Regions from separate parts of the Paenibacillus canaveralius genome, predicted to be linked through region 2. Evidence: predicted binding sites of a transcription regulator. Region 2 holds the regulator's gene; the other holds the start of a gene.
What was found. The regulator NrdR, encoded in region 2, represses ribonucleotide reductase genes. The targets are predictions, from matches to a motif close to AACACNATATATNGTGTT.
Positions count from the first base shown of each region.

Region 1: a site for NrdR is predicted at 12,676-12,693, ahead of ABC395_RS07885 (adenosylcobalamin-dependent ribonucleoside-diphosphate reductase). Genes of this name have one in related genera too.

Region 1 is NZ_JBDFMM010000001.1:1,672,828-1,688,553, forward strand. It holds gene ABC395_RS07810 (hypothetical protein) at 1-150, shown strand, start outside; gene ABC395_RS07815 (hypothetical protein) at 198-509, opposite strand; gene ABC395_RS07820 (hypothetical protein) at 789-1,037, shown strand; gene ABC395_RS07825 (adenosylcobinamide amidohydrolase) at 1,042-1,977, shown strand; gene ABC395_RS07830 (hypothetical protein) at 2,322-2,690, shown strand; gene ABC395_RS07835 (YidC/Oxa1 family membrane protein insertase) at 2,620-3,306, shown strand; tRNA gene ABC395_RS07840 (tRNA-Leu) at 3,463-3,546, shown strand; gene ABC395_RS07845 (Bax inhibitor-1/YccA family protein) at 3,721-4,374, shown strand; gene ABC395_RS07850 (YqzE family protein) at 4,719-4,919, shown strand; gene ABC395_RS07855 (hypothetical protein) at 5,077-6,165, opposite strand; gene ABC395_RS07860 (YqhG family protein) at 6,281-7,321, opposite strand; gene ABC395_RS07865 (DEAD/DEAH box helicase) at 7,302-9,101, opposite strand; gene ABC395_RS07870 (lipoate--protein ligase family protein) at 9,441-10,283, shown strand; gene ABC395_RS07875 (AAC(3) family N-acetyltransferase) at 10,317-11,135, shown strand; gene dat (D-amino-acid transaminase) at 11,392-12,231, opposite strand; gene ABC395_RS07885 (adenosylcobalamin-dependent ribonucleoside-diphosphate reductase) at 12,771-15,395, shown strand.
Region 2 is NZ_JBDFMM010000001.1:1,515,147-1,530,872, reverse strand. It holds gene ABC395_RS07040 (oxidoreductase) at 1-846, opposite strand, end outside; gene ABC395_RS07035 (Lrp/AsnC family transcriptional regulator) at 993-1,427, shown strand; gene ABC395_RS07030 (FusB/FusC family EF-G-binding protein) at 1,842-2,498, shown strand; gene ABC395_RS07025 (ribosomal protein L7/L12) at 2,658-2,993, opposite strand; gene ABC395_RS07020 (DUF441 domain-containing protein) at 3,180-3,632, shown strand; gene ABC395_RS07015 (FMN-dependent NADH-azoreductase) at 3,740-4,387, opposite strand; gene ABC395_RS07010 (YuzF family protein) at 4,577-4,780, opposite strand; gene ABC395_RS07005 (hypothetical protein) at 4,815-5,186, opposite strand; gene nrdR (transcriptional regulator NrdR) at 5,373-5,855, opposite strand; gene ABC395_RS06995 (alpha/beta-type small acid-soluble spore protein) at 5,965-6,195, shown strand; gene ABC395_RS06990 (lytic transglycosylase domain-containing protein) at 6,265-6,843, opposite strand; gene coaE (dephospho-CoA kinase) at 6,843-7,436, opposite strand; gene ABC395_RS06980 (MntP/YtaF family protein) at 7,480-8,250, opposite strand; gene mutM (DNA-formamidopyrimidine glycosylase) at 8,314-9,174, opposite strand; gene polA (DNA polymerase I) at 9,221-11,887, opposite strand; gene ABC395_RS06965 (HAD family hydrolase) at 12,096-12,845, shown strand; gene phoU (phosphate signaling complex protein PhoU) at 13,279-13,938, opposite strand; gene pstB (phosphate ABC transporter ATP-binding protein PstB) at 13,955-14,722, opposite strand; gene pstA (phosphate ABC transporter permease PstA) at 14,740-15,597, opposite strand; gene pstC (phosphate ABC transporter permease subunit PstC) at 15,594-15,726, opposite strand, start outside.

The sequences.
Region 1 (15,726 bases), 160 kb from region 2:
ACGGTGGTCAAATTCTTTATGGAACTTTCCGTTCCATGGGAATCCCAGTTTACGGTTCAGCAGGTCGATTATATCAAGAAACGCGTCATGTCGAGCAAAGTATTGGATTGCTGGTTTGAAAATACGGATTCCAAAGAACACGTCGGCTGACGTGTTCCTCATAAGCAAGACCTGCCGGGAAGCCGGCAGGTCTTTTTTTAATTCAACACATTCATTTCTTCGATATGTTTGCGGGTTTCTTCCGTCCCCAAATTGTAAAGCGTCTGGTAGATCTGCTTGAGATCATAGTCGTAGGCGTCGTTTTCTTTATCCTTGTGATATTCCTTAAAAGGCAGGAGAGCCCGGAAATGCGTCTGTTCGTCCGACTCGTCTATAACCTCGAAAAGCTCGGCCAGTTTGTCGATTTCCTCATCCGTTGCCTTTATTTCGAAATCGAAGTTGATCTCGTCCGCTTCGTCGACGATTTGTTTGGAACCTACGCTGACGTAAAATGTTTTTTTGCCGTCCATCGCTTTTCGCTCCCTTCATATAAGCCTGACCGCAGGTTTTACCCCTTCATCTTAAAAGGATTGCCCAACTAGCCGGCTTCTAAAACCACGCAGGCTGCAGATTTTATTACCCGGAGCCCGAAAAAAATGAATCAGGCGGTTCCATCCGATCTAAGGGCTTCTTGGCTTGCCGCCGGCTTTTGTGTATGCTAGTAGGGATGCCGGCTTTGCCTTTTGCGGGGGAGCAGGCTTAAGATACAATTGCCCAGGAAATTTTTTGGAGCAAAAGGAGGGCTTGTCATGATCAGCGACGAGCAGTTAGACCGATACCGGATTGACGGCACCCTGCTCAGAATCGTCAGGGATGCGGATCCGCGCAACGATATACGAGGCTATGTGGTGGCATGGAACGAGTCGTCCGTCGCCATTCGCAAACGCAGCCGCAAGCTGGTTCAGCTGGATAGAAAGTATGTCTATCAGCCTTATACGGAAAGTCGTCCCGCCGAGTATACGCTGCCCCGGGAAACTAATGAGGGTGAGGAGGCCTGATCCGTTGAACAATCGGCAATCACTCATCTACTCGGAAAGCCGCCCGGCCGCAGGAATAACCGCAGGCGTAAACGAAGGCGGAGCGGGAAGCTATCTTCTGCTGGAGGCTCATTTACCTCTGAGGACGTTAAGCTCCGCACCCTGGGGCGGCGGTTTCGGGTACCACCGCAATATCATCAACCGCAAGGTGGATAAAACGTATGCCTGCGGCGATCCGGTCGCGGAGATGAATGAATTTCTGGGGACGGTCGGTCTGAACAGCGAGGAAACCGCCTGCCTGCTTACTTCCGTACATATGAGCGGCCTCGGTGAAAGTCATCTTCGAATGGACGATCCTGTTCCCGTGACAGTAGCCGGCGAAATTGGATTCGATTCTTTGGGTACGTCCGAAGGTGAGCCGGATGATTTCGCCGAAAACGGCCGGGAAGCACACCGTCTCCCCGGTACGTCTGATGCAAAGCCGGGCACCCCGGTGACCGGAGGAATGCGGCTTCCGGCCGCCGCTGACACGGGCGCAGCGGAATCCGCGGCCGCTTCCGCGGCGGACACCGGAATAGCCGTCAGTGCCTGGGTGACCGTCGGCTATTCCAACATGGCGCGGGCCGGACGCGGGCTTCCGGCTTCGGCGCTTTTTCCCGGCACGATCAATATTATCGTGGCCGTGGAGGGCGAGTTGACCGATGAGGCTATGGTCAACGCCGTCATTACCGCCACCGAAGCGAAGGCGGCGGCTCTCCAGGACCTCGGCGTCGCGCTCAAGGACGGCAGCGGGGCGACGGGCACGACGACGGACGCCGTGCTGATCGCAGCCACGCAGAGAGGCCGTCTTCACCGCTACGCCGGAACGGCCACTTACCTCGGCCACATGATCGGCCGCACGGTGTACGACGCCGCCATGCAGTCCGGCTTGGCTTACAAGAAGGCCTTGGCGCTCCCGTAGGGTAAGGGCCGCCTAACACAGCCTGCGGCTCACGGCTTGCCGTTCCGGCGGCGTCTCATGACGTGGCAGGCCGCAGCCCAACGTCACACATCAGTCCGCCCTACGCGGCGGTTCGCCGATACACAATGATAAGAAACGAAACGTAAGGTTTCGTCCCGGCATACAGCGCATCCTTTCCTTGGATGTCGCTGTTTCTTTTTGACCGTCGCATGTATGAAAAAGCCCGGTAATAAGTATGAAGTAAGCGTAAATAAGCCTGAACCTCTTTTCGGTACGTGAGCCGAAGTTTCTGAAACCGCTGAGCACTCCGGCCGTATCATGAAGAAAAAGAGAGGGGGATTGCCTTGGAATGGAGTTTGGATATTCCGGTGCTGTTTCTGGCACTCGGGTTTACCTGCTGGTGGCTGGGTGAGTGGATTTCGCTGACCCCTCTCAAAGCCGTTGCATTCCCCGTTCCGCAGCTCTCTTCGGACAAGAGCGGTGCGCCGGTACTCATCCGGCCGATCCGATTCGGATTACTCAGGACCCGGCGGAAAATCCCTGCCCGGAGCGATCATCATTCCGGTGAACCGGATTCCTCCCGTTGTAGCGTTGCAAGTTACTGCCAGTATGGCCGCTATCACAAAAACGGGGGAATTCTTCATGTCACTTTTACAACCTATTATTTCTTTATTGGACCTTATTCTAAACGCTTTAGCCGCCTTTACGACTGATTGGGGGCTGGCGATCCTGCTGCTTGCCCTGCTTGTACGCAGTCTGTTATTCCGTTTAAATTTGCTCAGCGCCCGGCAGCAGGTGAGACAAATTCGAATGCAGCCGGCCATCCGGCAGCTCCGGGAGCGGTATGCGGACCAATCCGGCAAACTGGGCGAGGAGATGCTCCGGCTGTATTCCCGCTATGGAATCAAACCTGGGCTTGCATTCGCGGCAGGACTAATTCAGATGCCCATTTTCATGAGCCTATATCCGTATTTTGCTCAGCATGGCGCCCAGATGACTTCCATGCTGATTCCATGGATGCAAATGCTGGGTGTGCCCGATCCGTCGCACGCGCTTCCCGTACTGTACGGGATAGTCGGATGGCTGGGGATGCTGATCAGCCTCGTTCCGGATCAGACGGCATCTCAGCCAGCGCTGCTTAAGGCGGGAATGCCGCTTGTCATCACGGCCGTTTCATTAGCGGTAATGTGGCGCTCTCCGGCCGCCCTCGTCCTATACTGGGCGGGAAGCGGGGTCATTACGATACTGGAACGGTTGTTTTTCCGCTCTTCCATCGGTCAGAAACTGCTCCATAAAGGAATTCCGGCCCCGGAAACGGTAAACGATTAAAACGCAGCTGAAGGAAAACAGGAAAGCCTCTTAGAGGTTTTCCTTTCTTTATTTTGGTCAAAATGTATTCCGTCGGATTTTCTCAAAAAAAGATTAATAATTTGTTTGACAAACGTTTTGGGGCATGATATATTTAATCTCGTTCTTACAAAGCACGCGGTCGTGGCGGAATTGGCAGACGCGCTAGATTCAGGTTCTAGTGGTGTAACAGCCGTGGAGGTTCGAGTCCTCTCGACCGCATCAGCAAAACAGGAAAGCCACTGGCTACCGGTCAACCGGAGCAGGTGGCTTTTTTGTTTTTTAAGTTTTTAAGAAAAAAACCTTCTTTAAAATGAAACGGATGCCCGGCCTTTTTCGTATAACGATTTATAAATAAGTGGAAAATGGGTAGTAATTGAAAAGGAGTGTTGTAATTTGGAAAGAACGATGACGTATTCCCATCAAGGATCTTTATCACACATTCTGCGGACCTTTGCGCTTTCTCTGCTGATCTCGTTCGTAGGCATGCTGGCGGGTGCCATGATCGTCCCGCCGTCGATCGTCCCGCTGTTTATTGTCGTTGAGCTCGTCATGATCGTCGCGGCCATCGTGGTCCGTATGCGCGGCAAAAACATCGGTTACGGGTTCCTGTACACCTTTACGGCCATTTCGGGCGTAACCATGTACCCGGTCATTATGTCGTACGGTTCGCTGATCGGTGCCAACCTTGTGTCCGGCGCTTTTCTGGCCACGGCCGTTATATTCGGGGGACTTGCCTGGTACGCGGCCCGTTCCGAAAAGGACTTCAGCTTCCTGGGAGGATTTCTGTTCGCCGCAACAATCGGCCTTGTGCTGATGGGTGTGCTCTCCCTGTTCGTCAACTTCGGTTCGACCCTGAATCTGCTGCTGTCCGTCGGCGGAATTCTGATCTTCAGCGGCTGGGTGCTGTATGATGTCGCTCAATACCGCGAAGGCGTTGCAGCGGAAGAAGTCCCCCTCGCCGCACTGAATCTGTATCTCGACTTCATTAACCTGTTCCTGTATATTCTGCGTTTTATCGCTTCGATTGTCGGCATCAGCCGCGATTGAGGCCTTACGGCTCACACCACATAGACCTAAAACGGCTGATGCTCTGAGAGCGTTAGCCGTTTTTTTGTGCGCCGCTTCTCGGCAGCTCCCTCTATTTGTCTTTGGCTTTATGGCAGGCGATTTTACACTTGCGGGCCAGATCCGTTTTGCTCATCCCTGGATAAAGGTTTCCGTATTGCTTACGGTGTTCGAGATCTGCTTGGATGGCTGTCTGGATCATCGGGGAAGGGGAGTTGCAAGAGACCTGTCCCGTGAATGTGCGCGTGGCGGGTTTTACGGAAAGGCAGCCGGGAAATACTAGACCTAAAGAATCGCATTCCTTACGCGGAAAAGGAGACCTGACAATGGCAAAAGGCGGAGAAGAACTTGTGAAATATATAACGGAGCAGGTGGTTCACTATATAGAAACTCCAAGACAAGTACGAAAGGAAGCGCGCGTCCGGCAAAAGGAAACCAGAGAAAGCTGGTCGGTCCACTGGTTCGGAATGATTCCCCTCTCTCTCTCCATGCTCGTGAAGGCCGTAAAACGCCGGAACAGAGACTGAATGTTCTGCATGCTTTACTTTGAAACAAAAAAGCGATGTGGAATTCGCCTGTGCCGCTGCCGGGAAATTGAGAATTCAGAGCATATATCAAAAAAAGAAGCTTCCTCAGGTTCCTCAAGGAAACGGTAAACCGTTCCGGGAACCCGGGGAAGCTTTTCTATGGGAAAGAGGAGGAGATACCGTCAGTCGGGTAAAACTTTCCCAGCGAAACCGCGGCGCCCAGAAGCACGTAACGCCTGCCTTCCTGCTCGAAGGCGATAAAAGCGGCACCGCCTGTCCAGCGCAGCGCGCCCGTTACGGAGAGCGGCAGCGTAAGTCTGCCGTCGAAGCATTCACAGACGAAGGTCAGTGACTTGCCGGCCGCAAGGTAAGGAATCAACTCTTCGTACGAACGGATAGGGAGCGCGTTACGGGTCAGCCAGCTGATCTCTTCGTAAGGATCGTGCGGCGGGACCTCAAGCGGCGTTCCGGGTATAAGTTCAAAGGCTGCGCCATGCAGCCTGAGCAAACTTGAAGCGCTGGCGGGCGAATAATTCCGGAAGGTCCGGATTTCGCCGGTTTTGGCATCGATGAGAATACGATTGTTCCCGGCAGGAACGGTCCAGACCGCATGGAAGGCATCCGTATAAAAACGCTGCAGCCTTGCTTCCGAAGTATCCAGCCAAGTTTTATAGGACATGGATGAAGGGATGATGGCATGCTGCACCAAGATGCGGTACAGCGTCCGGGTGCTGAACAGGGGATGTTCGCCCGTTCCGTATTCGATAAGCTGCAGGGTGCCGTTCTCGGCGGCTGAAACGATCAGATAGCCTGCTTCAAGTCCGTCGTCGTCCGTCAACAGGACGATCCAGCCGTGCGTGCCCGGTCCGAGAGGAGCGACTGTCCATCGGGCGCGGCTCCAGGATTCGAAGCCTTTTTGTGAGGCAAGACTGTCGATCCAGCGGACAATATGTTCGTTCAGCACCTTATCGGGGCTCTTGCTTGATGCGCCTGAAGCACTACCAGACCGCTGACCGGACGAAACGTCCGCCAGAACATCGGCAGGTCTGATTCCGGGAAGAACCGTGTACCTTTTGTCCAAATAGGCTTGTCCGGTTTCGGGCTCGGTTCGTGTTTCCAAGCTGTCAAAGACTTCTCCAGCTTCAGTTGCGAAGAGGGATTCACCCTGCGAGAAAGAAGGGGGCCCGGCAGATAGCCAGACAACAAGCGCCAGAAGCGCTGCCGTCCATAGAGCTTTGCGGTTCATTCGTTCACCTGCCTGCCGTTCATTCTATAAATCTAGTGTAAAGCAATCCTGATAAAAAGTTTGTTAAAACGTGTAGGCGGGCCCATAGGAACTTTTAGCGACTTTCGTCGCATCTTCACCTTTCCTCCGCCCTTAAATGAAATAATCCGCAATTGATGACGGAAACATGCACTCTCGGCCGGTACTGCCAGTCTACCTCCGCCTGCCGGGCCGCATAGCGGGTTTCCAGCTCTTCCCGGGCTTCCGGCTCGGCTGCCGCAAGCATGCCTTCGTAATACAAGCGGACGAGCTGATGCTCTTCGGCCAGCACCTGATTGGCGCGGTCCGCCCAGCGGTGGTCGGTGCGGCGGATTTTCTGCTCCAGGTAATCTTCCAGGATCGAGGCGGCTCTCGACAGGGTCAAGTTATCGCCGAGCAGATGAATATTGGCGGGCAGTTTCGGCGCGAGCTTCTTTGTCAGCATGGAAGGATGAAACTCCTCGCGTATTTCTCCCGTCGTCATTTGAATGGCCAAGGAGTGGACCTCGCTGCGCTTCATATCGCAGGCATACTCCACCTTGTAGTTTACATTCATCCAGGTGCAGTAGGTGAGAGGAGCGGAGCGGGCCGGCACCGGGCTGCCGGGTGCCGGCGGCGGAGCCTCGAACAACCGGGTGAACCGCCCGTTGTTCAAGGCGGTCGCGAAGAGCTGCTGCAGGCGGCGGCTGCCGAACGTAACCTCGTCGCGGGGGACCCGGCCGATGGGCGGAGCGGGGGCCGTGCCGAAGTACCGCCCGAGGATGCTGTCCGCGGAGCGGATCGCTTCGGGCGGGCTTCCCCCGCTGGCGGCCGGACCGGCACCGGCGGAAGCCCCCGGACCGGCTCCCGGCACGGGAGAGGCCCCCGGCTGCCCGTTCCGGGGACCGGCCGGTACGGGACGGGACGCCGCCGCGGCTGCCGCATCCCCTTCCGGATCGAACACGAAACGGTAAGTCATCGTTTCGGGTTCGACTCCGGTGCGCTCGACGAAGCTCCAATAGTAGGAGCGGCCGGTAAGTTCTTTATCCGCTTCCGGAGAGAGGTTCACGATGACGGCGTGCTTCGTTTTTTCGATAATGCGGCAGTTGTACGCTTCCAGAAACCGCATGACAAAGCGTTCAACCTGGGCGGTATTCATGGTTCACCCCGACATTCTGCCCGATGGCGCTGAGTATGGAACCGATTTTGGCTTTCCTTTCGTTTTCGGGCTCCAGCTCCTCACGGATGCCGGACAGCGAATCGCCAAGCCGGTCGATCTGCCGGCGCATGTCTTCATCGGAACGCGACTCCATCATCATTTTGAAGAGCGAGCTTTCCAGCGAGGTCGATTTTTTCTCCAGCCGCTCCAGAATCGAATCGAGTTCGCCGATGACCAGCTCGAACATATTGATTTTTTCGTGCAGCAGGTTCAGAATATGCTCTTCGATCGTATTACGGGTAGAAAGGTTGTAAATTCTTACGTCGTCCGTCTGACCCAGCCGGTGTACCCGTCCGATCCGCTGTTCTACACGCATGGGATTCCAGGGCAGATCAAAGTTGATCATATGATGGCAGAACTGAAGGTTGATTCCTTCGCCGCCCGCTTCTGTAGCGACCAGCACCTGTACCCGGGTGCGGAACAGGTCCATCATCCAGTCTTTTTTGCCCCGGTTCATTCCCCCGCGGTAAGGGACGGCCGTGATTTTATTTTCTCTTAAATAATTCAGCAAGTACTCCTGGGACGCCCGGTATTCGGTAAAAATGATCACTTTGTCATTGATTTCCCGGATCAGATTCAGAACGGTTTCGGCTTTCGTGTTCGCCTGAATGCTGCGGATGCGTTCGACCAGCTCCCATATTTTGGCCCGGACCGGAGAGTTTTCTTCCGTTTTTTTGAACATGTTGACCAGGGTGATAAAAACCGCGTCACGGGAACTGCACACTTCCCTTTGAAGGGTAACAAGCGCAAGCGTATTGCTCGTCTGGCCCTGATTTTGTTCATACTGGCTCCGGATAAAATCCGTGACGCCGTCGTAAAGCGCCTGCTCCTCGGGAGAAAGCGTAAGCGTAATATTTTTCACGATCCGTTTTTTAAACTCGACATTTCCGTCCCCGCGCCTGTTGCGGATCATAATTTTGGATAGCTCCTGCTGGAGAACGCCTTCGTTTTTCGGCATCCTTTTGGCCATAACAAAGTTAGCCTGAAAATTCGTATGAGCCCCGAGTTGACCGGGTTTCAGCAGATTAATCAGATTGTACAGTTCTTTAAGATCGTTCTGTACGGGCGTGGCGGTCAGCAGGAGGCAGTATTTTTTCCGGAGCTCTCCGACGAACTGGTAGTTGGTCGTCTTTTTGTTTTTCAGCTTATGGGCTTCGTCCACGATAAGCATGTCGTAATCCAGACCGAGTACGATTTCCCGGTGCGGATCACGCTTGGCGGTGTCCATGGAGGCGACAATCACGTCGCACGTCTGCCACATATACGATTTTTTCTGGGCGGCCGCCGCGATCCCGAATTTCTGATTGAGCTCACGGACCCATTGCAGGACAAGCGAGGCGGGAACCAGAATGAGCGCTTTGCGGACAAGACCGCGGATCATGTATTCTTTTAAAATGAGTCCGGCTTCGATCGTTTTGCCCAGTCCGACTTCGTCGGCCAGAATGGCCCGTCCGCGCATGTCGTACAGCACTTTCTTGGCCGTTTCGATCTGGTGGGTCATGGGTTCGATCCCGTTTACATGTTTCAGGCACAGGAGCTCGTCGAAGGAGTGGATCAGGTTGGATTTTTCCGCCTCGTAAGCGAGCTGGTACAAGGTCCAGTTATCCCAGGGGCCGTTGCGGACGACACGCGACTCCCAGTCCAGAAACCATTCCCGATCCGTGTGCATGCTCAGCCCTTCATGAATAGGGCGGATGTGCTCCGTTGTCTGGTTGTTCATCTAGGCTCTGCCTCCTTCTCGAAAATGGGCCTTATCCGGGGCGCTTGATTTCGTCCCCTGTGCCCCTCGTTATCTTGCCGCTTAAAAATGATAGCGGTCCGGCACGGCCGGCCTGCAACTTTGTAACTAGTATGATCCAAAGAAGGAGGTTTCATAACGGGTTCGTATTTCCGGGACTCCCGCGGTTTACCGGGGCATTTATAACTTCAGCGGAAGCTCTATCGAATGTAATCGGGAGAACTCCTGTGCTATGATAAAGGAATGATGGGGCATTCATAAACAACGCGTACGGGAGGGGTTCTCCACGCCCGGCGTTTTTGATAAGAAGGGAAGAGGAACATGACAACATGGCGGTATATGCATACGGGCAACCGGACGGCGGCTGAAAATATGGCGATTGACGAGGCGATTCTCATCGCCCACAGCGAAGGCAGGGTCCCGCCTACGGTCCGTTTTTACGGCTGGGGGCCGGCAGCGCTCTCCATCGGTTATTTTCAGAAAGCGCGGAAGGAGATCGATCTGGACAAAGTCGCCGGCGAAGGTCTCGGATTCGTACGCCGTCCGACGGGCGGACGGGCGGTACTTCACGACGCCGAACTTACTTACAGCATCATCGTTTCGGAGCGCTATCCGGGAATTCCGACGAGCGTAACGGAAGCATACCGTGTTCTCAGCGAAGGACTGCTGCTCGGATTCCGCAAGCTGGGGCTGGCGGCCGAGATGGTCAATCTGGCAACCGAAGAAGAGAAGCGCAAATACGAGTCGCTGGGTTCGGCGGCCTGCTTCGATTCACCTTCGTGGTACGAGCTTGTGGTGGAAGGCCGCAAAGTCGCGGGAAGCGCGCAAGTGCGGCAGAAGAATGTCGTGCTTCAGCATGGCTCCATTTTGCTGGAACTGGACGTCGAGCAGTTGTTCGGCCTGCTGCTTTTCTCCAACGAGCGGATTGCGGAGCGGATGAAGCAGAGCTTTGTGCAGAAGGCGGTAGCGATCAACGATCTGCTCCGGACTGCGGGGCTTGCCCCGGTAACGCTGGGAGACGTGGAGACCGCATTCCGCGCCGGCGTGGCCGAAGGCATGGGCATTGAGCTTGAAGACGGAGAGCTGACTCCGTACGAGCTGGAGCTTGCGCAAGAGCTTGCGCGCGATAAATACAGCACCGGCGAATGGAATCTGAAGCGGTAGCGGCGGTAATTTTTGTAATGAGGTGAGTGTGCGATGTCGATCAAGACGATTATAAAACGGACGGGGAAGCGTCCGCATACGGCGGAAAGCCTCGCGGAGGATTTGCGAAAACTCGGTGTGAAGGAGGGGATGACCCTCCTGGTGCATTCCTCCCTAAGCTCACTCGGCTGGGTATGCGGGGGCACGCAGGCGGTCATAACCGCTCTACGTGACGCACTGGGCAAGGAGGGTACGCTGATGATGCCCACGCACAGCGGTGATTTGTCGGAGCCTTCGGCTTGGAGCAATCCGCCCGTGCCGGAGGAATGGTGGGAGGTCATCCGCAGCTCGATGCCGGCCTACAAAGCGGAAGAGACCCGCACGTATTTTATGGGAGCCGTGCCGGAAGCGTTCAGAACGTACCCGGGTGTTCTCCGCAGCAATCATCCCCAGGTTTCGTTTGCGGCGGCCGGACCGCAGGCGCAGAAGCTGACCGGGGGCCATTCCCTGGCTTACGGGCTCGGTGAGGGTTCCCCGCTTGCCCGGCTGTACGAGCTGGATGGTCATGTGCTGCTGCTGGGAGTCGGCCACGACTCCAACACGTCCATCCATCTGGCGGAATACCGGGCGGCGTATGCTTCCAAAAAGGAAATCAAGAACGGGGCTCCCGTTCTTGATGGAGAAGGCGTCCGCCGATGGGTGGAATTTCCGGATGTCGGAATCGACTCGGACGATTTTGAGCGGGCGGGCGCGGATTTCGAAGTCGGGCACTCGCCGGTCATCCGCGGTAGAGTGGGCTCGGCCGAAGCGGCCTTGATGCCGCAGCGTCCGCTTGTCGATTATGCGGTCGCATGGCTGAGCCTTAATCGGTAGCGACAAGTGCCGCCGCCCGCTTAACGCGGAGCGACGCCGCGCTTTCGCGCTGCACGGTTACCCGGCGGGAATCGGCATTCGCGCGCCAAGGGCAGTCCCGGCAACAAGGCGGGCAGGCCGGATGCGCATCAAAGGCGCCGACCGAACCGGCGGTCTTAGCGCTGCTGCGCCGGACTCCGCTTCCCGCCAGCCGTTCAAAAAAGCCTCCAAACCCACTAGAGAGTGCGGTTTGGAGGCTTTTGGCGTCCGGGTGGTATCAGCGGCTTCCGGCGGGAATCGTCGCTTCGAAGGCCTGCTGGAGCCGTCTGGTAACGGGGCCGGGCCTGCCGTCTCCGATGGGAGAGCCGTCCAGCAGAACGACCGGCATGACTTCGGAGCCCGTGCTCGTGATGAAGACTTCCTCGGCCGCTGCGAGTTCCTCGGCCGTGAAAGCTTCCTCGCGCACGGCAATGCCCAGCTCCTCGGCGAGCCGGAGAACGAGCGTGCGGGTGACGCCCCGCAGGATATGATGATCGGCGGGATGTGTTTTCACGGCACCGTCTTTAACGATCATCACGTTGGACGCGCTGGCTTCGGTGATGATGCCGCCGCGGTTGAAAATCACTTCTCCCGCTCCGCTGTCAAGAGCCTCCTGCTTCAGCAGCACGTTAGGGAGCAGGTTCAGTGATTTGATGTCGCAGCGGTGCCAGCGGATGTCTTCCCTGACGATGGCGGAGATCCCGCTTTCGAGATCTTTCAGCGGACGGTAAAACGGGGAGCACCAGCCCGTCACGACCGGTTCGGCCGCGCCCGGAAACGGGTGAGAACGGGGTGCCGGGCCGCGTGTGATCTGCACATAAGCGACTCCTTCGGGAATTCCGGCAGCCTTCACAAGCCGGTCCAGAAGCTTCTCCAGCTCTTCAAGCGGATATGGAAGTCCGATCCGGACTTCCGACATGCTGCGGCTGAAACGTTCCATATGCCCCTGAACTTCAAAAAGCCGTCCCTCGTAAATACGGAATACTTCGTAGACTCCATCCCCGAAGTAATAACCCCGGTCCAGGGGAGAAATCCGGACTTCTTCGTCCGGTACAAGCTGATTTCCGAAAAGCATCATCGGGTATGATCTCCTTTAAGTCATCTTTCTAACGCCAGAATATGCGTAGAGCGCTGTTGTGGCCGGGTCGTGCGCCTGTTGGTTGAGCTTATGTACGGATAATACGAAAAATTACCCAACTGGCGAACGTCCGTTTCTTTTTTCGGCGGATCTGTTTATAGTATATAGGGGAAAGAATACCTTACACAATAACAAGCCGTTGGTCTGTATGCACGGAAACCGGCAGGAACACATTTTCATAAGGGTTGTCGGTTAAGCGCTGGGACTCGTACTTTTTTCGCTTCAAATTGTCGAAAAATGTCGTTTTTTATAAAACTACCGCGAACGAAATAAAGAGCAAGGCGAAGAAAAAGCGAGAAAACAAGCTCATGGATTTTATTATCCCGTTGAATTCATTCGTAGTTTATTCGTAACACAATATCTAGTGTTGTATAATCTTTTAAGGACACTATATATAGTGCTTACGTACATACCGCGAATTACGCGCAGTGGTGCGGGTTCCCGGTGCAGGTACATTGATTTGGGAGGGTGTTGCCGTTTTGAAGACGATGCAGCGGAAAAGTTTGGAAGGTTTGAGCGAGAAAATCTTTTTGGATCGTTACGCGTTAAAAGATGCGGACACGAACAATACGAAAGTCGGAGACGTGGTGCTTGTCCTGACCAAGGACGACCCGAAATTTCCGGCCAAGGAAGTCGGGGAAATCACGGCACGCGATGGACGTAATGTGACCGTTAAGCTGCGCAGCGGTGAAACGATCGAGTCGAACATCGACAGATTAACTCTTAATATAGAAAAAACGCCGGATGAGCTGTGGGACCGCCTGGCCAAGGCGATGGCTTCCGTAGAAGCGACACCGGAAAAACAGAAGGAATGGACGGAAAAATTCCGTTACATCCTGGACGATTGGAAGCTTGTTCCCGGCGGCCGTATCGCGGCAGGCGCGGATGCCAGCGACGAGTTGACGCTGTTCAACTGCTATGTCATTCCGTCTCCGCATGACAGCCGCGGCGGCATTATGGCGACTTTGTCCGAGATGACGGAAATTATGTCCCGCGGCGGCGGCGTCGGTATTAACCTGTCGTCTCTTCGTCCGCGTCGCGCGATCGTCAAAGGCGTGAATGGTTCTTCCAGCGGCTCCGTATCATGGGGAGGCCTTTTCAGCTATACGACCGGTCTGATCGAGCAGGGCGGCAGCCGCCGCGGTGCCCTGATGCTTATGATCAACGACTGGCATCCGGATCTGCTTGATTTTATCACCGTTAAATCGACGATGGGCCAGATTACGAACGCCAATCTTTCCGTTTGCGTTAGCAACGGTTTCATGAAAGCCGTAAAAGAGGACCTGGATTGGGATCTCGTGTTCCCGGATACGACAGATCCGGAATACGATGAAGTTTGGAACGGCGATCTCAATGAGTGGAAAAAACTCGGAAAAGCCGTAAAAGTGTACCGTACCGTAAAAGCCCGCGAAGTCTGGCACACGATCATCGAATCCGCATGGCGTTCCGCGGAGCCGGGCGTCGTGTTTATGGAGTACTACAATCAGATGTCCAACAGCTGGTACTTCAACCCGATCATTTGTACCAATCCTTGCGGAGAGCAGGGGCTTCCGGCCTGGGGCGTATGCAACTTGTCCGCCGTTAACCTGTCCAAGTTTTACGACGAGGAGAATGACGATGTCGCTTGGGACGAGCTGGGCAAAACCGTCCGTTATTCCACCCGTTTTCTGGACAACGTCATCGACAAGACGCCTTACCACTTCGAGGAAAACCGTGAGAACCAGCAGGGCGAACGCCGTGTCGGGCTCGGAACGATGGGCTTGGCCGAGCTGATGATCAAGCTGCGCATCCGTTACGGCAGCCCGGAATCTCTCGAGTTCCTGGATAAAATCTACGGCTTTATGGCACGCGAAGCATACCTGGCTTCCTCTGAAATTGCGGGGGAGAAGGGCTCTTTCAAACACTTCGACACCGAGAAATTCCTGCAGAGCGGTTTTATGAAGAACATGCATGAGGTTTATCCGGAAGTGACGGAATCCGTCCGCAAAAACGGCATGCGCAACGTGACCGTTATTACGCAGGCGCCGACGGGAAGCACGGGAACGATGGTGGGAACATCCACCGGTATCGAGCCTTATTTTGCCTTCGAATATTTCCGCCAAAGCCGCCTCGGCTACGATAAGCAGTTCGTGCCGATTGCGCAGGAATGGAAGGACGCCAACAAGGATCAGGACTTGCCCGATTATTTCGTGACCTCCATGACGTTGTCCGCCGAGGATCATATCCGCGTTCAAGCCGCTATCCAGCGCTGGGTAGACAGCTCCATCTCCAAGACGGCGAACTGTCCGGCCGATTTCACGGTTGAAGAAACCGAGCGGCTGTACGAGCTTGCGTTCGATCTGGGGTGCAAGGGCGTGACCATCTACCGCGACGGCAGCCGTGACGTACAGGTACTCAGCACGGGAGCGGACAAGGATAAGAAGGACCAGACGAAGGCCGAAGCGGCCGTTCCTGCTCCTGAAGTGCCGATCGAGACTCCTCCGGCCGTGGCAATTGCCCAGGAACCGTCAGTCGTTCAGACCGATGCTCTTTCCGGCAACGTCTTCGATAAAGAATATAAACGCCGTCCGCAAATTTTGCGCGGCGCGACCTATAAAATCAACACGCCGTTCGGTATGGCGTATATTACGATCAACGACATGAACGGCTCGCCGAGCGAAATTTTCTTGAACGTGGGAAAAGCGGGCTCCGACGTCTTCGCCATGGCGGAAGCGCTCGGCCGCGTCTGTTCCTTGTTCCTGCGCTACGGCGACCACGGGAACAAAGTGAACCTGCTGATCAAGCATCTCAAAGGCATCGGCGGTTCGGGTGCCATCGGCTTCGGCGCCAACCGCGTCGAGTCCATCGCCGATGCGGTCGCCAAAGCGCTGGAAATGCATGAGGAAGCGATGGCCGGCGAAACGGGAGCGGAGGCTTACGTGACGGCCACGAAAGAAGTCATGCATGAAGAGCCTGCTGCTCTTAGTCATGCTGCGCCTTCCGCGGGTGCCGCGCCCGCCGGGCTGACGTCGCTTGACCTGTGCCCGTCCTGCGGTTCCGCCTCGCTCGTGAACAGCGAAGGCTGCAAAAACTGCACGAACTGTGGATACAGCCGCTGCTCGTAAAAATCATACTTGTAGGCGGGGCTGCTTTATTATTGCATTTTGCCCCCGCTACTCTCTCGGGAATACTTGAAGCCTCGGCTCAAGTATTCCTTTTTTATCGTCCAAACGCGTACTATTATTGGCAGACTCTACTTTTCCTGGTTTAATATCTCGAATTTTAGTCCCAAAATTCGATGATCATATGATCACATCTCTTACAATCACTGATTTCATGGGAGGGGAATGCGGCAATACGTATTCTCCTCGTTCATGCAATATCAAACGCAGTCTCGCAGAAGCAATGTCTATAGACCAAGGTACATATTTACCGGCAAATTGAACAATATATAGC
Region 2 (15,726 bases):
GACCGGTATCTTGAAATGCTGCTTAATCGCGGCCGCATGAGGCAGCTGATACGCGGTGTAGACGTCACTCGGCTGCACAGGAAGAAGCCCGCCCGAAGACACGTGGATCGCGTCCAGCCCGGACTCCAGCGGCTTTAACATACGGGCCCATTCTTCCGGGATCAGTCCTCCTTCACTGTAGTCGGTGGCCGAAATCCGGACGATGACCGGATAGTCTCTGCCGACCTCTTCCCGGACCGCACTGAGAACTTCCCGCAAAAACCTCGCTCTGTTCTCGGGACTTCCTCCATAGGCATCGGTCCGCTTATTGGACAAAGGCGATAAGAACTGGTGAATCAGAAAACCGTGCGCGGCATGAAGCTCAATTCCGTCAAAACCCGCTTCTTTGCTGCGTTTTGCCGCGATACGATACTCTTCGATGATGCTTCGGATGCCTTCCGCCGTTAGCTCTTGGGGCGTGCCGTATTGATCGTCGAATGCAATCGCACTCGGCGCGACCAACGTCGTCGTAACATCCGGCGACGATTTCCTGCCCCCGTGCGACAGCTGTATAAAGACGGGGGTTTGGCGGGCATGAACAGCCTCCGTCACTTTGCACAGCGGCCCCACGTGCCGTTCCGTATAGATGCCGATGTCGTTTGCCCACAGTCTTCCGTTCGGAGACACGGCCGTGGATTCCAAAATGACGAGGCCCACATGCTTCGCTCTCCGACCGTAATGCTCTATGTGATGTCCGGTCGCAAACGCTTCGGGAGTTCCTTTATACTGCTGCAGCGGCGCCATGATCAGCCGGTTTTGTAAAGTGATTCCGCCGATAGTTACCGGATCATTTAATCTCATTGTCATCTCTCATTCTCCTTCGCGATTGATTAATGACATTTTATAATGGTTTTCCCATTCTTCACATAGTATCATTAAGCGATATAAGCCCGTATAACTAAATTATGAAGTTTTATGATCTCTTAAACCTTTAATACTGAGGTGAACGATTTATGGATGTGATTGACTCGAAAATTTTATCTTTGATGCACGAGAACGCACGGATTCCGATCTCCGAGATGAGCCGGATAATCGCCATGTCGCAGCCGGCCGTAACCGAAAGACTGCGCAAATTAGAAGAACAAGGAGTTATTACGGGCTACCGCGCCAAGCTTTCGCCTCCGAAGCTCGGCAAGCAGACAACGGCATTCGTTTTGTTCAAAACGACCGACTGCAAAGGCTTCGCCGCTTTCAGCGAAAAATCCCCGGAGATTGTCGATCTCTACCGGATCAGCGGGGAGTACAACTTTTTAATGAAAGTGTTAAGCGAAACGACGGAATCGTTGACCGGCTTTCTCGATGAATGCAGCGCCTACGGATTTTCAACGACCTTAATCGTGCTTTCGACCGCTTTTGAGGATAAAAGCCTCATAGGAAGCGGCCTGTAAGTTAGCCTAATCGTAAAAATGCCCGGCTCATACAGTCCCGGAATGGTTCGAGCAGTTAACTGCATCCCATCGTTCAAGCCGGATCATCCAGTACGCCGCTCTTTGGCGTTTTGTTTAAGTGTAACGGTCCCAATCCCGGTTTTTCGGCACTTGGTAAATTCTTTTTATAGATGATTTCGGCATTGCAACGATGCCCGTGTGACTTTATAATGGTCGGGTAAGAGGAGGTCGGTACAAATGGCAAATCACTTTGCCGGTACAAGATACGGCTCATGCGAAGCCTGATTATGGGGCGATACTTTGCATGGGCGGACAGTTCACGATAACATTGTCGCCCGAAACAGCTTATATCGTTTCTAATAATGGGCTTTGCACTTATTTTTTAGCTTGAACAAAAAATAAGGGGCTGAAAGCATGATTCAACCATTCATTAGAAACCATCAATATAATGTCATTAAAAAGCAGAGTCTTCTGCTGCAGAAAACCCACGAAACCGTTTCCGATCCGAAAGTCGTGGCATCGGTAAAAGCCAGCGCTCCGTTCAAACTGCTTGAAGCATTTCCGGACGCAGACGGCATTCAAAAACAACTTCTTGAAAAGATCTCGGGACTGCGCACCGCAGAAGATTTCAAGCATTATCCCGAATCGCTGGAATCCTACTTGGCACCGTTTCCGGCATTGACGGCAAAGCAGATCGCCAAGCTTTTTCCGAAAAACAAGAAACTGAAGATACCCGACTTGTCCCAAATCGACTACCGCTATGTCACCTACTTGGGCTGGACCGATATCGCGACGAATAAGTTGTTTCTTATCTATCCGTTGAACGGGAAACTGGTCGGAATCGAAGGAAGATATACACCGGCGAACAAAGGCGTATGCTTTCTGTGCAACAAGCACGAGGAAGTCGCGTTGTTTACCGCGGTAACGAAATCAAGGCCCGCGAAGGCCTCTTCCGATTACTACAAGGCAATCGGGAACTACCTGTGTGTGGACAGTACCGTCTGCAACGAGAACATCACGAACGTCACCGCCCTCGACAAATTTGTCCGGGAAGTGGTTGGCGAGTCGTAAACAAGTGCCCGTAAGCATGGAAAAAGGCGCAGCGGATCAGACATTCCGCAGCGTAATAGGTAAGCGCAAAGCTAAGAGCCTGCCGGTAACGGCAGGCTTTGTTGATTTCCCGGGAAACGCCGCCGCACTGGCAGGGCAGGGCGGGATCACGCCTGTAACCTAGCCGCGCTCCAGATTTTCCACATAATCCTTGGCCTCTTTCAATCCGATCCCTAATTCCATTCTCACTAGTTTGATCGCTTTGATTTTATCGCCCTGTGCGAGCATATGCTGCACTCTTTCGTCAAGAAGGGAGTTTTGTGCCGAAGCCGACTTATCGGGCCGAGGGTCCTCTGCCGGTTTTAACCGGTTCACCGTCGTACCTTCCGCCCGCCCTTTCAGCCATTCCAGATCGGATTGGATATCGTTAATCCGGCTTTGCAGGCTGAACACTTTAATGAGCAGAAGAAGAGCGAGAATGAGTGCCCCGACCGCTACCATTTCAATCGTTTCCATGGAAATTGCTCCTTTCACAGGGGGCCCGTTTGGATAACCCGCCCTCGTATAGGGAATTATACCATATCCCTTCAAGCAACTTATCACAGCGGTAAGCGGCTTCCTTTTTACCGGTCCCTTCCTTGTTGATGCGGCTTGAATGCTATACAATGGAAACAAAAAAAAGACCCAAAGGGGAATCCGACGATGGCCCAAGTGGACATGCCTTCCATCCTGCTGCTCGGTTTGGCCCTTCTCGGGCTGCTCAGCAGCAATTCGACCGTTACGATTGCCATGCTCGTTCTCCTGCTTCTGCGGGTGATGAATGTACATCAGGCCTTTCCCTTTTTGGAAAAGTACGGACTTACGATCGGCGTCGTCGTTCTCACCATTGGTGTAATGACGCCGATTGCCAGCGGCAAAATGCCCGTCCAGACTATTCTCCAGTCCTTTATGCACTGGAAATCGCTTCTGGCGGTCCTTATCGGAATCGCCGTTGCTTACCTGGGCGGCCGGGGCGCTCTTCTCATGACGAACCAGCCGAATGTCGTGGCCGGGCTGCTTATCGGTACCGTCCTCGGCGTTGCCCTGTTCCGCGGCGTTCCCGTGGGCCCTCTGATTGCGGCAGGACTGCTCTCACTTCTCATCGGCAAGGGCTGAGATGAACCTGTACACGGTTCCCTTCGTTAAGGCCGCATCAAACGCAAAAAAACTGCCCTTCGCAAGAGGGCAGTTTTTTGTTTATGGGAACACCGCAAGAGGGAAGCTTATACTCGCGATGGGGTTTTCGCAAACTTAGCGGCTGCTTCCGCCGCTCTCGCTTTGGCACCCTGCACAAGCTCCTGCGCTTTGTCCGGATAAGCCGCAATCCCTTCCACATAGACATGCTCGTAGTCCGTAATTCCGACGAATGCCATAATTCCCCGCAGGTATTTGTCGGTAAATTCAAAGTCCGCGGCCGGGCCTTCGGAATAAATGCCTCCGCGCGCCTGAATGTGAACGACTTTTTTGCCGTTCATCAAGCCTTCGGGACCGTTTGCCGTATAGCGGAACGTTTTACCCGCGATCGCAATGTTGTCGATGTACGCTTTCAGCATGGGCGGGTAACTCAAGTTCCACATCGGAGTGACGAACACGTAGCCGTCGGCGGACAAAAACTGCTCCAACACTTCATTCATCCGGTTGATAGCAGCCGCTTCCGTGTCGTTCAGCGCTTCTCCCGCACGCAGTTTATCCCAGCCGTTCAGGACATCGGCGTCGATCAGAGGAATATGATCTTCGTACACATCCACCCGTTCCACTACAAGCCCGGGATTCTCCCGGACGGCCGCCTCAAGAAAATGTTCCCCGACCTGAAGACCGTAAGAGCGGTCAACGCTTCTTGGATTCGCAGTGATATATAATAATTTGTTCATTTTGATTTCCTCCTAGTCTGATTTCGAAAAATTCGTTCTCGCTAACTTGTATTCAATAACTTACTTTATGTAAGTATATTAGCACGACCACTTTCTTTTGTAAAGCAGCTATATTAAAATTTTTAACTATAACTACTTGCCCATAAAAAAACCGCCGGTATCCGGCGGATGTTATGCTCCGATAAAGTTTTACTCCGGCATGACCCAAATAATTTGAGCCGTCCGGATAAAAAATCTCTTGCCGTCCTCTTGAACCACCACATGATCCGGTTTCACATCCGCCAGAACGCCCCGGCTGCTGCCGCGAACCGTTTCCACCACCACACCCCGGCCGACAATCGTTCTGAGCGTCTGATACACATAAGGATCGATCATGAAAAAAGGCTGCGGCACCGCTACCGGAGCGCCTCCGGAAGGTACACCCGCTTCAAGAGCGCCGAAGCCATTCTGCCCCGGTGCCCCGCCGGCCGATCCAGAGAAGCCTCCCTGAGGGAAAGGAGCCGCCCCCGAGACTGCCCGTTTGAAATCCCGGAGGATATCCAGCCTGACCGGACCAGCCGCCGTCTGTTGAACCGAAGCTCTCCGGGTAAGCCCCCTGCGGCGGATAAGTTCCGGGCAGCCCTCCCTGCGGCTGCCCCTGACTGCCCTGGAGCTGATTGATCCCTCCGCCGAAAGGTGCCCCCTGAAGCGGATAATCCGGCAGCTGCGCCTGCCCCTGCGTGATCTTCGTGTAATCCGTAACCTCGGGTTTCCCCAATCCCCACGGGACTCCCTGACCGTTTCCTTGTGTAATCGACATGTCGTCGCCTCCTTTGCCTTTTCACCCTGAAACATATGGCCGCTGAGCCGCCGATATGCCTGTTGACCTTCGGCTAATTGGCGGGAATTAGGGGCATATGCCCGTCCTTCGTCCATTTTCTCGGCAAAACGGCAAAAAAGCTTTCCTCTTATGAAAGAAGAAAGCCATGCCGGCATGTACGAACCTCTAGCCGTCCGGCTTCAAAGCGTTCAGATTCGTTTTGCCTAAAATCTGTTCCAGTTCCTTCAGGAACATGTTGATATCTTTAAACTGCCTGTACACCGACGCAAAGCGGATATAAGCCACTTCGTCGACCGGGTAAAGCTGCTCCATCACCAGTTCTCCGATCCTCATGCTGTCCACTTCGGCATGCGCCATGTTCCGGACCTGCATTTCAACCTCGGAAACGATCTGTTCCAGCCGGTCCACGGAAACCGGACGTTTCTCGCAGGCTCTGATTAACCCGCGCAAAATCTTGTCGCGGTTAAATTCTTCGCGGCTGCCGTCTTTTTTGATTACGATAAGAGGCGTTTCCTCCACCATCTCAAACGTTGTAAACCGCCGCTGGCACTTCTCGCATTCTCTGCGCCGGCGGATCGACTTGTTATCGTTGGCCGACCGCGAGTCCAGCACTTTCGTTCCGTTGTGCTCGCAAAACGGGCATTTCATCGGGACTTCCTCCTCTCGGTCCGGTTTATTTTCCTCCCAGATGTTGCTTGTTATCAAGCTTACAAAAACGCACATAATAGTTCTACCAACGACAAGGAGGTGAACAGAAATGGGTGCAGGACAATCTCGCAACAGTAACGTACTGGTTGTTCCACAAGCTAACCAAGCTTTGGATCAGCTGAAATACGAAGTTGCCCAAGAGCTTGGTATTGCGATTCCTCAAGACGGTTACTACGGTAACATGGCTACTCGTGACACGGGTGCAATCGGGGGTCACATTACTCGCAGACTGGTGCAAATCGCCGAACAACAACTGGCCGGTCAAGGCCAAACCCGCTAACTTTAGCGGAACCCAAGCAAGACCGAAGTATCGGACCCGGCGGCTACACCCGCCGGCTCCGGTGCTTCTTTATTTGGTTCCGGCGCTTTGATTCCATTCCTCGCCGTAAAGCTTCTTAAATTTTTGCTGATAGTAAAGCACTCTTTGTACATAATGCCGGGTTTCGCCGAACGGGATCTTGTTGATGGTCTCTTCCGTCCCGTCCCAGACTCCGTTGTTCTTCCACTTGCTGACGTTGCCCTGACCCGCGTTATAAGCGGCGATGGAGTAGAGCCAGTTTCCCTTGTACTGCTTGTTCAGCCACGCCAAATACCAGGAGCCGAGCTGGATATTGTGTTTCGGATCGCGGAAATCGGCCGATTTCGTATTGGATGTTTCCCGGATCCATTCCGCCGTATCGGGCATAAGCTGCATAATGCCCACGGCTCCTTTTTTGGACTCCCGATCGTGGTTGAAGTTCGTCTCCACTTTGATAATGGCGGCGATCAGAAAAGGATCGACCTGATACTGGGAAGCATTCTGCCGGATTTCTTCACGATAGTGAATGGGATATATCATCTGCCCGATAAAGAGTCCGTTGCTGAACAGAAGAAACACAAATCCGAGCAGCAGCAGGGCGAATACCCGCTTTTTCCGCAGAAGCTTCATTACAGCCCCCTTTGAAGCCAGAAACGTTCGACAAGCCTCTCCGTCTGCTCCAAGGTCCCCGAATTGTCGATACAAATATCCGCGAGCTCTTTTTTGCGTTCAATGGGCCACTGGGCCGCAAGCCGGGTTTCCGCCTGTTCCAAGGTGAGCCCGTCCCGCTCCATCAGTCTCCTCAGCTGAACTTCTCTCGGCACATAAACGACCATAACGAACGAGAACATGCTTTGCAGTCCCGATTCATAGAGCAAAGGCACGTCCACCACGACAAGCTTGTCCGGAAATTCACGCTCCGAGGCGGCCATTCTTTCTTTCATGAGCGCGCGGATCGACGGATGCAAAAGCTCCTCGAGCGCTTTCCGCGCTTCTTCGTTTCCGAAAACCGTCTCACCCAGTTTTTTACGGTGAAGCGAGCCGTCCGGCAGCAGTATATCTTGTCCGAAACGCGCGGCGACCTGTGCCAGAACGGGGCTCCCCGGTTCTACCACTTCGCGCGCGATCCGGTCCGCGTCTATAAGAATCGCGCCGCGGCGGACAAGCATGGCCGAGACCGTGCTTTTGCCGCAGGCGATACCTCCCGTGAGTCCTATATTCATTTCACTCGACTCCCACGTCAATCACATTTTTTAAGAATAACAGCTACAGCAGTTTCGATATGCCCATCAGGATCAAGACGACTCCCGGCAGCACCGACACTTTACGGATCCAGCCGAGCCCTGAATACTTGTAGCCGATTTTCAGGCCGAAGTAAATAAACAGCCCGCTCGTTACCACGATTACCGCCGAAGTCAGCAGCGGGGTGTATCCGATCAAAGCGGCTCCGATTCCCGCGCCGAAAGCGTCAAGGGACAGCGCGATGCCGAGCAGCGTCGCTTCCGAAGAAGAGATGTTGCCTGACCGGTCCACGTCGGCCGCCGAAGGCGTACGCAAAATCTGAATCACGAGTCCCAGTCGCTTGATCTCGATCGAGAACATCCGCGGCTCCCGCTCCGGTTTTATTCCTGACGCCGCAGGCTCGCGGACCGCAACCGGACTCGACGGAAAAACGGCTTCAAGCCGGACCTTTCCGGCCGGTACCGCCGCCGTTTCGTTCACCGTCCCTGTATGTTCCTTTTCTTCACTGTCTCTGTCACTGCCCTGCTTCTGTGCCAGAAACTGAACGAGCGCCCAGATTCCGATGCCGATCAGAATGACTGCACCAAGCATCCCGGCATAGTGCGGAGACAAGTACTTCGACAGCCATACACCTAAACTCATCGAAATGCAGATAATGATTCCCGAACAAAGGGAAATGATCGCGAGGGACGGGAGCGGGATGCGGATTTTACGCAAACCGTACATCATCCCCACCCCGAAACCGTCCAAACTGACGGCCAGAGCCAGAATCAACAGAGAAAAAAATGGAAGCACGCCTCATTCCTCCTACCTGCGTTCTCTACTCACTTATCATATGGAGGGGTAGGAGGAGTTGTGCTAAAGCCGCTTCTTCGGCGTGCTGCGCGTTTTCTTGAGAGGCTGGCATTTCAGGCAGAAATGCGTGCCCCTCCCGCCGACGACCGTTTTCTCGATGAGGCTGCCGCAGTTTACGCAGGGCTTGCCGTTACGGCCGTAAATGTTCAGGGAATGCTGGAAATTTCCCGATTCGCCTTGACCGTTTACATACGATTTGATGGAAGAACCCCCGGCTTCGACCGAGCTTTTGAGGGTATGGACAATCGCTTCGTGAAGTCTCTGAAGCTCGGTGCGGGTGAGCGATGCCGCCTCTCTCTCGGGATGAATCCCCGCCAGAAAAAGCGCCTCGTCTACATAAATATTACCGAGTCCGACAATGTATGCTTGATTGAGCAGCAGCGGTTTGATCTTCGTGCTCCGCTTGCCGATGGCCTGACGGAACGCGTCGAACGTAAAGGACTCGTCCAGCGGCTCGATCCCCAGCTTATGAAGAGGCTTGCTGTTCAGATCTTCCTCTCCCGCGAAAAGATGCATCGTGCCGAACTGCCGCACATCGCGGTATCTGAGTTCGGTCCCGTCCGTAAAACGGAAAATCACATGCGTGTGAGGTTCCACCTCGTCTGAAGCTTCATAAAGGCCGTAACGGCCTTCCATCCGCAGGTGGGACACTAACACGCCGTCATCCAGCAGGAAGCGCAAAAACTTGCCTCTGCGGCTCATACCCTGAATCGTCTGGCCTTCGAGGAGGTCGGCGAACATTTGGGGCTCTTCGGGTTTTTGAATAATCCGTTTCAGGCGGACTTCCACTTCTTGAATCGTCTTGCCGACGACCAGTCGGCTGAGAGTCCGCCGTACGGTTTCCACCTCCGGTAATTCCGGCATGGCGTTTCACCTCGGTTCATGCTGTGTTTTCACCATTTCACTCTTCTTATTTCGCTTCGTACCAGTTGTAACCGTCATCCACCTCGGCGAGCAGAGGCACGTCCAGCGCAAGCGCGCCTTCCATAACTTCCGGCACGATGCGGCGCATCGTTTCAAGCTCTTCGGGCGGAACTTCGAAAATCAGTTCGTCATGTACTTGAAGAAGCATCCGGCTTTTCAAGCCTTCCGCTTTAAGGCGCTCGTCCATTTGCACCATGGCAAGCTTGATGATATCAGCCGCCGTTCCTTGAATCGGCGTATTCATTGCCGTTCTTTCCGCGAAAGAACGGAGGTTAAAGTTAGAAGCCGTAATTTCCGGCAAATACCGGCGCCGCTGAAGCAGTGTCGTCACGTACCCCTGTTCGCGGGCCTGCTGCACAATATCGTCCATATACTTGCGGACACCCTGGAAAACGGCGAAATACTGCTCGATAAACTGGCTGGCTTCCTTACGGGTGATGGCCAGGTTCTGGGAAAGCCCGTAATCGCTAATTCCGTATACGATGCCGAAGTTGACGGCCTTCGCCGAGCGGCGCATATTCGCGTCCACTTCGGATTCGGAGACACCGAATACATCCATGGCCGTTTTCGTGTGAATATCCATATTATTCGTAAAAGCTTCCTTGAGGTTCTCGTCTCCCGAAATGTGCGCGAGCACCCGCAGCTCGATCTGCGAATAGTCCGCGGCCAGAATGGACCAGCCCGGCTCCGAAGGCACGAAAACCTTGCGGATTTTGCGCCCTTCCTCCAGCCGGATCGGGATATTCTGCAGGTTCGGATACTGGCTGCTGAGCCGGCCCGTGGCCGCGATCGTCTGCCTGTAGTACGTATGAACCTTGCCGGTTTCCTTGCGCACCTCTTTCAGCAGCCCTTCCACATATGTGGACTGGAGCTTGGCAAGCTGCCGGTAATGGAGAATGCCCTGCACGATTTCATGGTAAGGGGCCAGCTTCTCCAGCACCTCGGCATCCGTGGAGTACCCGGTCTTCGTTTTCTTCTGAACCGGAAGCTGCAATTTCTCAAACAACACTTCCCCCAGCTGTTTCGGGGAGTTGATATTGAATTCCATCCCGGCGTGGCGGTAAATCTCCGTCATCGTCCGGTCGATCTGCACGGCGAGCTCGTCGCCGAGCTGCTTCAGCCCGGCCGTATCGACCTTGATGCCGCGCAGCTCCATATCCGCGAGTACGCCCGAGAGCGGAAGCTCCAGCTCGTAGTAGAGCTGCTTCATATCCGCCTGCTCCAGCTTCTCGCGAAGCGAGACGTCCAGGCGGGAGATGCGGTCGGCCTTGCGGACGAGATGCTCCGCGACGGCCTCGGGCTCCGGCAGGCGGAACTTCGCGCCTTTGCCGAAGACCGCTTCGTCCGGCGCTACATGAAGCGCGCCGTATTTGTCCGCGATGCCGCTGAGCGTCAGCGACGACTCCGTCGGATCGAGCAGATACGCCGCGAGCATGACGTCGAACGTCACGCCGGACAGCGTGATGCCGTTCCAGGCGAGCACGAGCTCCGCGCGGTGGCGGTCCCACGTGCTCTTCGGAGCACGCTCGTCCGCCAGCCAGGCGCGCAGCGCTTCCGCTCCGGGAGCGGTCAGCACGGCCGCGGGCACGTAGTAGCCCGCCTCCGGCGTGTGAAACGCCGCCCCGACCAGCTCAGCCGTGTGGGCATTGTCCCCCACGGCCTCGACATGCAGCGCGCTTACGTCTTTCAGCGCGCCGGTCAGGTCTGCGATGTTGTCCGCGTCTATGAGGCGGACAACCAGCTCTTCCGCGGGGCCGGGCTCCGCCTCCTCAGGGGAGGCCGCTTCCCCGGCGCCGGAGAAGTCCAGCCTCTCGAGCAGCGACTTGAACTCCAGCTTGCGGAACATGGCCGCAAGCTCGGGCGTTTCGAAGCCGGAGAAGGCGAGGCCGCTCCAGTCCGTATCCATCGGCACTTCGCGGTAAATGGTCGCGATTTCTTTGCTCATCCGGGCGGAGTCCGCATGGTCGCGGATCTTTTCCTTCATCTTGCCCTTCATCTCGTCCGCATGTTCCAGGACGGATTCGACGGAACCGTACTCGTGCAGCAGCTTAAGGGCCGTTTTCTCCCCTACGCCGGGGATACCCGGAATATTATCGGAAGAGTCGCCCATCAGACCCTTCAGGTCGATGATCTGGGCCGGAACGAGCCCGTACTTCGCTTTGATTTCCGCCGGATCGTAACGGTCCACTTCACTGATGCCTTTGCGTGTGAGGGCAACCGTCACACGGTCTGATACGAGCTGCAGCATATCCTTGTCGCCGGTAACGACCAGCACGTCCTTGCCTTCCTGCTCCGCCGATTTGGTCAGCGTGCCGATAATATCGTCCGCTTCATAGCCTTCCAGCTCGAACTGGCGGATGCCGAAAGCGTTCATCAGTTCTTTAATAAGAGGAAACTGTTCGGAAAGCTCCGGCGGCGTTTTGGCTCGCCCGCCCTTGTATTCCGTGTAATCTTTATGTCGGAACGTCACTTTGCCCGCATCGAAAGCCACGAGAAAATGCGTCGGTTTTTCTTCTTCAATCAGTCTGAGGAGCATCGTTGTAAATCCGTAAACGGCGTTCGTATGAAGACCGGCGGAATTGCTCAGCAGAGGCAGCGCGTAGAAGGCGCGGCTCGCGATACTGTTTCCATCAATAACGATCAATTTTTCCATCTTACACCCCGAATTTTGGACATATACGTTCATGATAGCACAGGCTGGACGAATATGAAAAAGTTTCAGCCCGGTAATTTTTGAGCCTATCCTTCCGGGCTTGCGGTGATGTTCTCCGCTCTCTCCACATAGACTGATAATACGATGCAAAGCCGGCGCGTCCGGTGTTTTCAGCTGGATTCCGTCCGGCGAGGGAAGGAGGACCGAAATGAGTCCCTTTTTTTTTCCGGCTCCCAAGAAAATGATTTTTTTCGATATGAACAATACATTGGTCGACCGCAGGCAGTGCTTCGATTCGGCATTCACGGAGGTACTGGGAGACTACACCGGAAGATGGGAACAGGAAGACGGGGCGGCTTCCCCCGAAGATGCGCTTCAGATTTACAAGCAGGAGTGGCAGAAACTGCGGAAGCTGCGCCCCCGGGGTCACCGTCCCAGCGAAGAAATGCGGATAGCCTGCCTGGAAAAGGCGCTGGACGCTTTTCCCATATCGGTGAACGAAACGTTTGCCAAAGGCTTTTTCGAGCAGATTGAAGAAACCGAAGGAAACTACGTCCGGCTTTTTCCCGGCGTCGAAGAAACGCTGTCGTCTCTGGGCGAACGCTACAAGCTCGCGGTTATCAGCAACGGCAGCCGCAAAAGGCTGGAGAGGGACATCGGGCGGCTCCGGCTGTCCTCCTTTTTCCCCGAAGAACTCCTCTTCAGCTCCACGAAAGACGGGCCGCGCAAGCCGCACCCGGGTTTGTACCGGACCGCCTTGAAAGAAACCGGCATAGCTCCCGGCCAGGGCGTCATGGTCGGCAACTCCTGGAAAAACGACATTATCGGCTCCACCAGATGCGGACTGGATGCTGTCTGGATTTATCCGCCCCACGTGAAAAAGATTTCCCAGCGGAAAGTCGGCCGCCAGAAGGTCATTATCGTTCGTTCCGTCAAACAGCTGGTTCATGTGCTTTAGCCCCGGCTTATTATGCCCCGCCCCGGCTGTTGACCGGAAATTTCATGAAAACACGCGCAAAGCCGCCCCGAGGGGCGGTTTTTGGTTTAGTCGGCCTTGCAAGTATGCTCGAAGTTTGCGTAGCAAGTGCGTGCGTGTACAGATTGGGAAAATTATCCTGATAAGGGGTCCTGTTCCTGCTCTTGCTCTTGCTTCAGCTCTTGCTTCAGCTCTTGCTTCAGCTCCTGCTTCTGCTCCAGCCTCTCCCTCCCCATGCTTACAAAGAAACAGCCTGCCGGACAAGGTCCCGGCAAGCTGTTTCGATTCTTGCATCTTTGTATCACAGGGCTGACTGCGTCCGTCTCCCGTGCCGTTCGCCGCCTTTGCACAGCTGCACGCCAAGCACGGTGCTTCATTGCGCGCGGGCCCGGCAGCGGACGGCTTTGCGGCCGCTCTACACGTTCAGGTCTTTTCTTTTGCCCGTGACCATGTAGATCACGCTTTCGCCGATGTTCGTCACATGGTCGGCCACCCGCTCCAAATAATGGGCCACCATGATCAGATGCGTCAGCTGGCGGTTGCGCGTGAAGTCCGCGTTCATCATTCCGATGACGTCCGTCATGATCCGGCTGAAAATTTTGTCTACCTGATCGTCTTTCTCCGCCAGCGAGGCGGCCATATGAACGTTGCGGTTCATATAAGCGACCAGGCTTTCGCGAAGCATCTCTTTGGAGATTTCGGCCATTTGGGGAATATCGATCAATTCCTTGGCCAGCGTCTCCCCGGACAAGCGGATCGTAATCTTCGCGATGTCCACGGCATGGTCGGCTATGCGCTCCAGATCCGTCGCTATGCTGAGCGCCGTGCCGATAATCCGCAGATCGCCCGCCATAGGCTGCTGCAGCGCGATCAGCTTCAGGCACATTTCTTCGATGCGGAGCGTCAGCTCATCCACCGCGTCGTCGTCCTCGACCGTGCGGCGGGCGAGATCCGTATCCAGTCGGGTCAGCGCTTCGACAGCCTGATGAATGGAGTTTTCAACCATGGAGCCTAAATCGAGCAGTTCGTTCTGCAAATCGTCAATCGAATGTTGAAAATTAAGGCGATTATTCATTGAAGCCCCCTTAGAGTTAACCGAAACGGCCGGTGATGTAATCTTCGGTGCGCTGATCGTTCGGATTAGTGAAAATCTTGTCGGTCTGATCGGTCTCAACGAGAATCCCGTTGAGGAAGAAAGACGTGCGGTCGGAGATACGCGCGGCCTGCTGCATGTTGTGCGTCACGATAATGATCGTGTAGCGCTCCTTCAGCGTCTGCGTGAGCTCCTCCACCTTCAAGGTGGAAATCGGATCGAGCGCCGAGGTCGGTTCGTCCATCAGCAGCACTTCGGGCTCGACCGCCAGCAGACGGGCGATGCACAGACGCTGCTGCTGACCGCCGGACAAGCCCAGGGCCGACTTGTTTAGGCGGTCCTTCACTTCGTCCCAGAGGGCGGACTGTCTCAGGCTGCGTTCCACGATTTCGTCGAGAACGGCACGCTTTTTCTGACCGTGAATGCGCGGTCCGTAAGCAATGTTATCGTAGATGCTCATCGGGAACGGGTTCGGGCGCTGGAAAACCATGCCCACACGCTTGCGCAGAGACACGATGTCGCTCTCTGAAGAGTAGATATCTTGTCCGTCCACCTTAATGGACCCGTTTATTCTTACGCTGTCGATCAGATCGTTCATCCGGTTGAGCGTGCGCAGAAAAGTCGATTTCCCGCAGCCCGAAGGTCCGATCAGAGCGGACACGGTATTCGGGGCAATGTCCAGATCAATGCTGTGCAGGGCCTGGTTGTCCCCGTAAAAAAGGTCCAGCCCGTTTACTTTTATTTTGGTATCGGTCGCAATAGTCATGGCAGGAGCTGTCAAGGTTATTTCCCTCCCGTAAGTCTTTTTTGGATGATTCGGCTAGGTATGCCGATAAGCAGGTTGAAAATCAATACGACTACAAGAAGGAGCGCCGCGCTGCCTTCCGCGATTTTTTTCGCATCCGGCACGATGGCTTCCGCCTGGATGTACCACAAATGCGTGGAGAGCGTTTCGCCCATCGTCAGCGGATTGAAATCCGGGAAATGACGGGATACGGAAAGACCCGACGTATAAATCAGGATGGCCGATTCACCGAGCGCGCGGCCGGCTACGAGCGTAATGCCGGTGATCAGGCTCGGCAGTGCGGAAGGAATCAGCACTTTGCGGATCGCCTGCCATTTGGTCGAGCCGAGCGCCAGACTCGCTTCCCAGTACGATTCGGGAACGGTGCGTATCGATTCCTCCGTCACCCGGACAAGAACCGGCAGATTCAGCAGCGCCAAAGCGAGGGAACCGCTCAGAATCGATATTTTAAAATTCATCAAGTCCACGAACAACAGAAATCCGAACAAACCGAATACGATGGAAGGTACGGAAGACAGCGTTTCGACGGACATGCGGACAATTTCGGTAAAACGTGATTTTCTGGCGTACACCGCCAGGTAAATCCCCGCTCCAAGGCCCACCGGCAGGGAGAACAGCAGAGAGAGAAACAAAATATAGAACGAGTTGAATAGCTGCGGTCCGACGCCGCCGCCTGCCACGATATCCTCCGGCTTGCCCGTGACGAAATCCCAGGTAAGATGCGGCAGTCCCGCACCGAGAATCCGGATCAGGAACCAGGCCAGGATCAGCAGGATAAAGATGCCGGTTGCCCAGAAGAACAGCGTGGCGATCCGGTCAGTCGTTTTACTGTTCATTTCACTTCACTCCTTCTTGATACGACACGAATGATGAGAATAAGCAGCAGCGAAGTGATCAGCAGAACAAAAGCCATCAAATACAGCGCGTTGTTCCAGGTCGATCCGTAGTTCGTGTTCCCCATGTCT